One region of the Jeotgalibacillus malaysiensis genome, then DNA from elsewhere that is predicted to be linked to it. Evidence: predicted binding sites of a transcription regulator. Region 1 holds the regulator's gene; the other holds the start of a gene.
The links. The regulator NrdR, encoded in region 1, represses ribonucleotide reductase genes. The targets are predictions, from matches to a motif close to AACACNATATATNGTGTT.
Positions count from the first base shown of each region.

Region 1 (5,705 bases):
TAGAAAAGCGGTAATGGAAGACACACTTAATATAGTAGCCATCAATGCGAGCTACCCGCCTGAAACACTGGCTCACCTGATTAAATATGACTCTACTCATGGCGCATTTGCTGCAGAAGTGATTGCGAAAGAGGATGCATTAATTGTCAATGGAAAAGAAATCAAACTTGTCAGTGATAGAGATCCTGCAAACCTACCATGGGCATCAATGAATGTTGATATTGTCATTGAAGCTACTGGTAAATTTAATGCACGCGACAAAGCAGCACTGCATCTTGATGCTGGAGCGAAAAAAGTCGTCCTTACAGCGCCTGGTAAACAGGAAGATGTGATGATTGTAATGGGTGTAAACGAAGAGGATCTGAATGTAGAGAAGCATGATGTAATCTCTAACGCATCATGTACAACGAACTGTCTGGCACCTGTTGCTAAAATTCTTGATCAGGAATTTGGCATTGTAAATGGATTAATGACAACAGTGCACGCATATACGAATGACCAGAAAAATATTGATAATCCGCACAAAGACCTGCGCCGCGCACGGTCATGCGGACAATCAATCATCCCGACTTCAACCGGTGCAGCTAAAGCACTTGGTAAAGTTCTGCCTAATCTGCAGGGTAAGCTGCACGGAATGGCACTGCGTGTTCCAACGCCAAACGTGTCACTCGTCGACCTTGTCGTAGATGTGAAACGTGAAGTAACAGTTGAAGAAGTAAACAACGCTTTTAGAAAAGCTGCTGGAAACGAAATGAACGGAATTGTGTCATACACAACAGAACCGCTAGTATCAATTGACTTCAACACAAACCCAAGCTCAGCAATCGTTGACGGACTTTCAACAATGGTCATGGGCGCAACAAAAGTAAAAGTACTTGCATGGTACGACAACGAATGGGGCTACTCATGCCGCGTAGTCGATCTCGTCCAGCACCTTGCAAACCAGATGGAACAATCCCAGAGAGAAGTAACAGCATTATAATGAATAGGATTTAAATATATTCTTAGAAGAAGTACATTTAAATGTATTTCTTCTTTTCTTTTTATAGTAGATAAGGTGACCGGAGCTGAAGGTGGTGTCTCCACCGCCCGGCCGCGAAAAGCGTCCGCCTGGCGTGCAGGTCACCCGGTCTTCATATAAAAAACGTGCAATATCTCTAAATAAAAACAAATCATTGCAAAATCATTCAAAAAACCTTATACTGATTTTCGTGATCTTATTCCGGTTCACACAACATAACTTCTGCTTAAAGGGTTAGGACCTCATTGGACTAACTTTCCCCCGTGGCAGCAGGGTCTGATTAACCGGGTAAGTTCAAATTTTCAGTAAGGGGGAACGATCAATGGAAACAATGGGTCGTCATGTAATAGCGGAACTATGGGGCTGTGACTTTGAAAAGTTAAACAGCATGGAATTAATTGAACAAACATTCGTAGATGCTGCACTGAAATCAGGTGCTGAGGTAAGAGAAGTTGCATTTCATAAATTTGCGCCGCAGGGTGTAAGTGGAGTCGTGATCATTTCAGAATCACATTTGACTATTCACAGCTTCCCTGAACACGGCTATGCGAGTATAGATGTATACACATGTGGAGATCTTGATCCAAACGTTGCAGCGAATCACATCGCTGAATCACTTGGCGCTGAGACACGTGAAACAATTGAAGTATCACGCGGTATGGGGCCTGTAAAAGTCCCACAATCAACGGTACACGCAGGTTAATCTGACAAAAGAGGTGCATTTTCGCATCTCTTTTTTATTTTCTCCATAAAACTGATAAACTAAGGTTATAGACACTGGAGGAGGAATTACGTTGGCCAAGTTAAAGGGAGTTTTTAAAAGGTTCAGTCAGGAATGCGAGACGGCAGACAAACATCAAGAAAAAGAGCTTGAAACACGTTATTATAAAGTATCATTCGACAAAGTATACGATCAAGTAAAACGCTACTTTTCAAATGATGGGTATGAGATTTCATCAGAATCAAAAGATCATGGGGAAATTATGATCACCCGCACGAAGAGTCCTAAAATGTTTTTAATTGCAACCGTTGTCAGTACAAGACCAATGCACACAGCGCTTGATTTGAAAGCGTCTACTGACCAGATGGTTGTCGGCGGTGCTTATCCGAAGCTGAAGGAAGAAATTTCTATCTGCTATCAGGCGCTTGCAAAAGAGATGAGAGAAGCTGAAAAGTAAGAGGAACCCTTGTGGTTTAAGCTTTTTTTCAGTATCATTAGAGGAAATAGATTCGATGTGGAGCTGGTGAAATGAAATGTCCATCCTGCCATGAAAACGCAACAAGGGTGATTGATTCAAGACAAGTTGACGATGGAAAATCGATCCGGCGCAGAAGAGAATGCGAAGATTGTCAGTATCGTTTTACAACATTTGAAAAAGTGGAAGAAATTCCGCTGATTGTTGTAAAAAGAGATGGCATCAGGGAACAATTCAGCAGAGACAAAATCCTGCGCGGTCTGATTAAAGCCTGCGAAAAAAGGCCAGTACCATTTGAAAAACTTGAACAGATTGCTTCTGATATTGAACGTGAACTCCGCAGTCAGGGAATTTCAGAGATCCCATCTGTCGACATTGGAGAAATGGTCATGGACAGACTTTCATCAGTTGATGAAGTAGCATACGTAAGATTTGCGTCTGTATACCGTGAATTTAAAGATTTAAATGTGTTCATAGATGAAATGAAAGAACTGTTGAATAAAGAAAGAAAATAAAGAGCAGTCAGCTGCTCTTTTTTTGTAGATTTGGATAGGATAGATGAAAGGTCTGAGCTTATGACGAGTTTATGGAAAGAAATACAGCCCTCAGATGAATATAACGTTCAGCTGAATGGTCAATTAAGCGAACATGACAGAGAGCTGGTGTCATTTTTGTATCAGCCGTTGCTCGGGGCCGACGCAATCAGTCTGTATAATATATTATGGCTCGAGGTGGAGCGTCATCATCTTGAGAGTGAAGCACGCACTCATAAAACACTGATGGACCTGATGTCAGTTTCAATAGAAAGAATCTTTCAGGCCAGACTCCGCCTAGAAGGAATGGGGCTGCTAAAAACCTTCCTTAAGACAGGAGACACTAAGTCGTATGCTTATCAGATACAGCCGCCATTAAGTGCAAAAGCTTTTTTTGAAGATCCGATGCTGAGCGTCTTCTTGTACAGACAGATCGGAGCCAGTCAGTTTCAGCGGTTAAAAAACAGATTTATCGTATCTTTTGACAACCTGCAGGCATACGAGGAAGTAACGCGATCGTTTCAGGATGTTTTTTATTCAGATGCTAAGATCTCACCGCATATGCCGGAAAAGGTGGAGGACGGTAAGACGCTGACATTTGAAGGTGAAAACAGCGGGATCGCAGCAGATTTTCAGGCGTTTGACTTTCACGCACTTTTTGCAGGTCTTTCTGAAGCGATGGTGCCAAGAAAAAGTTTAACGTATGATGTAAAACAGCTGATCGTGAAGCTTTCTATTCTGTATGGGTTATCTGAACAGGAGATGAAAAGTCCGATTCTCTCTTCCATAACAGAAGAAGACAAAATTGATACAGAAGCCCTTAGAAAAGCGTGCAGGGATTCTTTTCAGCTTAAAACGAATTCAGCACTGCCTGCGCTAAAGCATTTTGCTGAGCAGGCGAAGGTCCAAAAACTGCCTGATTCAGAGGATCAGACGCTGCAGTATTTAAAGAAGAGTTCACCTGTACAGGTACTAATTGATGCCTCTAATGGTGTGAAGCCCTCAAATACTGAGCTTGAACTGATTGATCATCTGATTTATGAAAAGAGGCTTCCTGATGAAGTGATCAATGTGTTAATTCAATTTGTACTTTTGCGGACAAATATGAAGCTGACTAAAGGCTTCACTGAACAGATTGCTTCACAGTGGGTCAGAATCGGGATTAAAACAGCTGAAGAAGCGATGGCTGAAGCAAAAAAAGAACATAAAAACTATCTTACCTGGAAGAAGTCAGGTGGGAGTAAGACATCAAGAAAAGAAAAAACCATTCGGAAAGAAAAGCTTCCGGACTGGTTTACTTCTGATGAATCAGAAGAAGTGGCGGATCCTGAATTCCTGAAGGAGAGGGAACGCTACTTAAAAGAACGCGAACTGAAAAAGCGCAAAGCAGGTGAAGAATAATGGATCCGATTAATAGAACGATCAAACGGATTTCAGGATCAAATGAATTTCAGCGCAGATATGAAATGATGAAAAAGGAAATCTCAGCTGACCCGGAAATTCAACAGTTTTTACAAATCCACAGAGATGAGCTCTCGCCGAACGCAGCTGATCAGGGAATGATCAAGTTATATGAGTTTATGACCAGATCTAGAAAATGTGCAGATTGCCCGAGTCTTGGGGAATGTAAAAACACAATGAAGGGATATGAGCCGAAGCTGATCATTCAAAACGGCTACATTGATATGCAGTATGCGCAATGCCCGAGACAGATCGCAGCTCAGGAACAGCGAAATACTGAAAAACTGGTCCAAAGCATGTATGTCCCTAAAGATGTGCTGAATGCCACTTTTGATCAGGTGGATGTGGATAACCCGACGAGAATGAAAGCTTTGCAAATTGCAGAAGATACAGTCAGTCAACTCGTTGCAGATCCTGAACATTATAAAGGGCTATATCTGTACGGCAAATTTGGTGTTGGTAAAAGCTATTTGCTTGGCGCTGTTGCCAATGAATTGAAAAAGCAGAACAAGGCAAGCTTTATTCTGTATTTCCCTGAATTTTTAAAAGAAATGAAGCAGTCGCTCGGCGATCAGACTTTCGCAGGGAAAGTGGACGCTGTCAAACGGTCTTCCATTCTGATGCTTGATGATATCGGGGCAGAATCACTTTCAAGCTGGGCACGTGATGAAGTACTTGGAACGATTCTGCAATACAGAATGGCAGAAGGGCTTCCAACATTTTTCAGCTCGAACTTTGACTACAACGAACTCGAACACCACCTGACCTATTCCCAGCGAGGCGAAGAAGAACCAGTCAAAGCAGCCAGAATCATGGAAAGAATCAAATTCCTGTCCATCCCGGTTGAAATGAAAGGGAAGAATAAGCGGAATATTTAATTGGGCTCAGGCTTTTGCAATTTAAGTACAAAAACTTTCAATGTCTCATGCACAGCGTGACTCGTAGTGGAAGGCGGGGACTCCGGGACGAATAGCGGGATAGCTGAGATCCCGCAGGCGAAGCCGAGGAAGCTCAGCGACCGCCGTCCGGAAAGCCTCCGCCTGGAGCGAAGAGTAGACGCCAATGTTTTAAATTTAAACTTGCTTTTATAACCAACCTCATCTAAAATGACTCTTATCAAAACAATTTATAAATAAAGGCACTGACAGGGACATGAATCATTTGAAGCTGATTATAAGAGAGAGAGGACCCGGCTGAAATCCTCTTATGAAGCAAAATGTATTTACCACCCTTGAGCCGTATGAGTGAACACTGAAGTAATTCGTACCGGATGCAGCCCGTTAGCTGAACCAGAGATTCTGGACACTTGTTCAGAAAGAAGGGTGGAACCGCGGGTTAATATAACTCCGTCCCTTTACCAGGGATGGGGTTTTTTATATGCAAAAATTTAATTGAAGGAGTGTTACCCATGGAAGAACAAATTAAAGTGACTTTTCCTGATGGAAACAGCAAGGAGTATCCTAAAGGGATCACAGTTGAAAAAATTGCATCATC
Region 1 covers NZ_CP085252.1:2,275,752-2,281,456, reverse strand. The annotation lists gene LG330_RS12305 (glyceraldehyde-3-phosphate dehydrogenase) at 1-982, shown strand, start outside; gene speD (adenosylmethionine decarboxylase) at 1,344-1,724, shown strand; gene LG330_RS12295 (hypothetical protein) at 1,816-2,199, shown strand; gene nrdR (transcriptional regulator NrdR) at 2,271-2,732, shown strand; gene LG330_RS12285 (replication initiation and membrane attachment family protein) at 2,793-4,151, shown strand; gene dnaI (primosomal protein DnaI) at 4,151-5,089, shown strand; T-box leader at 5,344-5,568, shown strand; gene thrS (threonine--tRNA ligase) at 5,620-5,705, shown strand, end outside.

Region 2 (5,705 bases), 250 kb from region 1:
AGCAGCACATCAGAAGAGACAAAGCAACATCTAATATCTGTTCAAATCAGGCGCTCAATGCTTTAGCGTCTTCTGTAACCATGACAGCTCTTGGGAAACAGGGTATAAAGGAAATCGCCCACCAGAACCTTCAAAAAGCTGCATACGCAAAAAAACAGCTGCAGGCAGCAGGCTTACCTATAGTAAACGGTGGTTATACATTTAACGAATTTGTTGTTGAACTTAATCAGCCTGTTTCTGAAGTAAATAAGGCCCTGATGAAGAAAAACATCATTGGCGGATATGATCTTGGAAGAGACTTTGACAGCCGTCAGCATCAAATGCTGATTGCCGTAACCGAACAGCGTACGAAAGAAGAGATTGATTTACTCGCAGAGGAGCTGAAGCAATATGCGTAATGAGAACCAGCCGTTAATTTTTGAATTGTCACGTGAGGGGAGAATCGGTTATAGTCTCCCGGAACTCGATGTGCCACAATCAAATGTTGAAGACCTTCTTCCCGAAGGCTTTGTACGTAAGGCATCTCCTGAGCTGCCTGAAGTATCTGAGCTTGATATTATGAGGCATTATACAGCCTTATCTAAGAGAAACCACGGAGTAGATTCAGGTTTTTATCCGCTTGGCAGCTGTACAATGAAATACAATCCGAAAGTGAATGAAGCAGTTGCGCGCTATGCAGGATTTGCTCACATCCACCCGCTTCAGGATGAAAGCACTGTCCAGGGTGCGATGGAAATGATGTATGACCTTCAGGAGCACTTAATTGAAATTACTGGTATGGATGAAGTGACGCTACAGCCGGCAGCAGGCGCACATGGTGAGTGGACGGGGCTGATGATGATCAGGGCCTTCCATGAAGCAAATGGAGACTTTAACCGTACAAAAGTGATCGTGCCTGACTCGGCACATGGAACAAATCCAGCTTCTGCCACTGTTGCGGGCTTTGAAACAGTCACTGTAAAATCAAATGAAAACGGCCTTGTTGATCTTGAGGACCTGAAAAGAGTGGTCGACGATCAGACTGCTGCTCTAATGCTGACGAACCCGAATACGCTCGGACTGTTTGAAGAGGATATTCTGGAGATGGCATCAATTATCCATGATGCAGGCGGAAAGCTTTATTATGACGGTGCAAACCTGAATGCTGTTTTGGCTAAAGCACGTCCTGGTGATATGGGCTTTGATGTCGTTCATTTAAATCTTCATAAAACATTCACTGGTCCTCACGGCGGCGGTGGTCCCGGTTCAGGTCCTGTTGGAGTAAAGAAGGACCTGATTCCTTATCTGCCTAAGCCGGTACTTGTTAAAACGGAGGAAGGCTATACATTTGACTATAACCGTCCGGACTCTATCGGTCGTGTGAAGCCTTATTATGGCAACTTCGGAATCAATGTCCGTGCATACACTTATATCAGAACAATGGGTCCTGATGGCTTAAAGGCAGTAAGTGAGAATGCAGTGATTAATGCAAACTATATGATGAGAAGACTTGCTGAATATTTTGATCTGCCATATGACAGACATTGTAAGCATGAATTCGTTATCAGTGGTAAACGCCAGAAAAAACTTGGCGTCCGTACGCTGGATATTGCAAAGAGACTGCTTGACTTTGGTTTCCATCCGCCAACCATCTATTTCCCGATCAACGTCGAGGAATGTATGATGATTGAGCCAACTGAAACTGAATCAAAAGAAACACTCGATTCATTTATTGAAGCAATGATCCAGATTGCAAAAGAAGCGGAAGAAAATCCTGAAATCGTCCAGGAAGCACCGCATACAACGGTGATCAGCCGCCTCGATGAAACGCAGGCAGCACGTAAGCCCGTTCTAAGATACATGAAAAAAGAAGCTGTAGAAGTATAAAATAAGAAGAGCCTCCTGATTCGTTCAGGAGGCTCTTCTTATGATTTAAATTATTTACGTTTAATTTTACCTGTCCACTTTTTAAAGCCGCCCTGTAGCTGATAAAGGTCTTTTACGCCTTTTTTGTGTAGCAGCTGTGCTGCACGTCCACTTCTCATACCGTTCTGGCAATAGATATAAACCGGCTTATCAGCACGGATTTCACCAAGTCGCATTTTCAGTTGTGATAATGGAATATTTCTTGCTCCTAAAATATGACCCCCGTCATATTCTTTTTGCTCACGGACATCAATCAATTGTGCTTTACGGTAACCTGCTTTAAACTCTTCTTCAGTTAACGTCTTCAGAATTTTTTTCTGTCTGAAGTAAGTGAAAACTGAATAAAGAATAATGGCTACAAGCACAATGATCAGTACATATAATGACTCCAAGTTTTTAACCCCTTTCTATCTCACACTATTCTTTATTATAGTAGCCGGCTCTCATAAGTTCAAAGAAAATTATCAGATTTGTGATCAGTTTTTGACAAGTTCATGGACATCACTTGATGAAAAAGAACAAGTATGAAATCATTTCAAAATGACAAATTTCCAATATGTTTTCTTAAATTCTCTAAGGATTCATCTGTTTTTCTCTGTTTATTGGATTTGACATAAATTTTGCAATTGACACAAAAAACTATATATTGTATGAGTGGTAAAAATCTAAACACAATATGTTGTGTTTTTTGGTTTGAGGGTATATATTATTGGTAATACATACAGTAGTTATTACTTAACCTGCTGTTTATTAAGGATATATGTCGAAAGGGGAAATGAAAGTGGCCCAATTATCAGCATCAGCGCCAGCACTAAATAAAGAAAAATTAAATGAGGACATTCAGTCTTTCGAAGTGGTTCACCCGATTACAGAAGACATGACGCTGACACATACAGGTGTTTCAAGGCTCGTCATGTTAGACCGCTATGCGTTCAAGGACACTGAAAAGAAAACGCTAAGCGAGGGAGATTTTGTCGTACTGACTGTCAGGGAGGATCCGAAATTCCCGGCTCGCGGACTTGGCTTCATTAAAGAAATTGACTGGGAAAAAGGTGTCGCTTCAGTTCAGGTGGAAGATGAATTTAAAAATTCACTGGATACACCGAAAGAAGTTGAATCGGGTATTATTGTCCGGTCACTTGACGTCATTGAAAAACCGCTTGAAGTATACTACGAGCAGATTGCACTTAGAAATGCGACAGGCCTTGCATCTGTTGAGAAAACTGAGGAATTGCAGAAGGAATGGACAGAGAAGTTTTATCGTGAACTTTCAAGCATGAGATTTGTTCCGGCTGGCCGCGTGTTATATGGTGCAGGGGCAAAAACGGATGTAACGTTCTTTAACTGTTACGTTATGCCTTTTATTCAGGATTCAAGAGAAGGTATTTCAGATCACCGTAAGCAGGTAATGGAGATCATGAGTCGCGGTGGTGGTGTAGGAACGAATGGTTCAACACTGAGACCAAGAAACACACTTGCCCGCGGAGTAAACGGAAAATCATCAGGGTCTGTATCGTGGCTCGATGATATCGCGAAGCTGACTCATCTTGTTGAACAAGGTGGTTCAAGACGTGGGGCACAAATGATTATGCTCTCAGATTGGCACCCGGATATTATTGAATTTATTATTTCTAAAATGCAGAACCCTAGAATTTTAAGATTCTTACTAGAGACAACAAACGACGAATTCATTAAAAAAATTGCTCAGGAAAAGCTTAAATTCACACCGCTAACTGAGCAGGAAGCAGCAATGTATCAAAGCATTGTCAACTACGAAACCATCGAAGGCTTTGGTGGATTTAATCAGGAAATAATTAATGATGCAAAACAGAAGCTTGCTGAAGGCGGCAATTACTCTGTTCACAACCCGGACTTCCTGACTGGTGCGAATATTTCTGTCTGTCTGACTGATGACTTTATGAAAGCTGTGGATGAAGATCAGGATTACGCACTGAGATTCCCACATGTAGAAGCATACTCTAAAGACGAAATGGCTCGTTATAATGCAGAGTGGCATGAAGTTGGAGATGTGCGTAAGTGGGAAGAACAGGGTAATAAGGTCAGAACTTATCGCACGATCAAAGCAAAAGAGCTTTGGAATCTGATTAATATCTGTGCAACTTATTCTGCTGAGCCTGGTATTTTCTTCATTGATAATGCAAACGACATGACTAATGCAAAAGCTTACGGACAGCAGGTTGTAGCTACAAATCCTTGCGGAGAACAGCCACTTGCACCATTTTCTGTGTGTAATCTTGCTGCTGTGAACCTTGCAGAGTTTGCAGATAAGAAAAACAAAACAGTGCTTTTTGACAAGCTGAAAGAAACAGTCGCAACAGGTGTTAGAATGCAGGACAACGTGATTGATGCTACACCTTATTTTCTTGAAGAGAATAAGAAACAGGCGCTTGGGGAGCGTCGTGTAGGTCTTGGTGTCATGGGGCTTGCAGATCTTCTGATTTATTGTGAAAAGGAGTACGGTTCAGAAGAGGGGAATCAATTAGTAGATAAAATCTTTGAAACGATTGCTGTAACGGCTTATGAAACATCTGTTGAACTTTCTAAAGAGCGTGGCTCATTCCCGTTCCTAGAAGGTGATACAGACGAAGAAACAAAGCGTCTGAGAGAAGCATTTATTAATTCCGGCTACATGAAAAAAATGCCTGAGCAGGTCAGAGAGGGTATTCTTGAAAGTGGAATCCGCAACTCGCACCTACTTACAGTTGCGCCAACAGGCAGCACAGGAACAATGGTGGGGGTAGCAACAGGACTTGAACCATACTTCTCTTACACTTATTACAGAAGCGGCCGTTTAGGTAAGTTTATCGAAGTGAAAGCAGATATCGTTAAAGAATATCTGGAGTTAAATAATAAAACTGAGGGTGAAGAACTGCCGTCATTCTTTGTAACTGCAATGGAGCTTGCACCAGAAGCACACGCTGATACACAATGCGTAATCCAGCGCTGGATTGACAGCTCCATCTCAAAAACAGTGAATGCGCCAAAAGGCTATTCTGTTGAGCAGGTTGAAAGCGTGTATGAGCGACTTTATCGTGGTGGCGCTAAGGGTGGAACAGTATACGTGGACGGTAGCCGTGACAGCCAGGTGCTGACATTAAAGGCTGAAGAAAATACAGAACAAAAGCCAAGAGAAAAACAGAATGTGGTATTAATTGATACCATTCAGGATCTGAGATCAACTAACGTAACGATCGGATCTGAAGTCGGCAACACATGCCCGGTCTGCCGCAAAGGAACAGTGAAAGAAATCGGCGGCTGTAACACATGTACAAACTGTAATGCACAGTTGAAGTGTGGGTTATAAATATTGCTAAAAGGCCTGGACATTGTCCAGGCCTTATTTTCATCAAAATAAAAACACCTGATTGCTCAGGTGCTAAAGGGTCATTCGCTTTTTCTTTTTGCCTTTTTTACCTTCAATTACTGTCAGCTTCGGTCCATTCAATCTTGCAGCACCAGCTTTTTTAGCAGGCTTTCTTTGAGATTGATTTCGTTGTGCGGGCTGAATTTTTCTGACCTTTGAAGGCTTTGCTGGCTGATATTTCTTTTTTGACTGACGGACAGCTTTTTTATAAGCACTGTTTTCCTGACTGTTACCTCTGCGAGACATTACAAAACGGTAAATACCAAAGATAGCAGCAGCAATCAGTGCGTAAATCAGGATCATTCTAAGTAAAGAACCCGGTTCAAATAAAATCATTGAAATTAATCCAAACGCTCCCAGACCAATAACGGCATAGAAAACGATACTTTTAACATTCAATGCAGCCACCTCCCGC
Region 2 covers NZ_CP085252.1:2,030,113-2,035,817, reverse strand. The annotation lists gene gcvPA (aminomethyl-transferring glycine dehydrogenase subunit GcvPA) at 1-398, shown strand, start outside; gene gcvPB (aminomethyl-transferring glycine dehydrogenase subunit GcvPB) at 391-1,866, shown strand; gene LG330_RS10955 (rhodanese-like domain-containing protein) at 1,917-2,297, opposite strand; gene LG330_RS10950 (vitamin B12-dependent ribonucleotide reductase) at 2,681-5,230, shown strand; gene LG330_RS10945 (SA1362 family protein) at 5,303-5,689, opposite strand.
Region 2: LG330_RS10950 (vitamin B12-dependent ribonucleotide reductase) is a predicted target of NrdR. The motif match lies at 2,574-2,591, and genes of this name have one in related genera.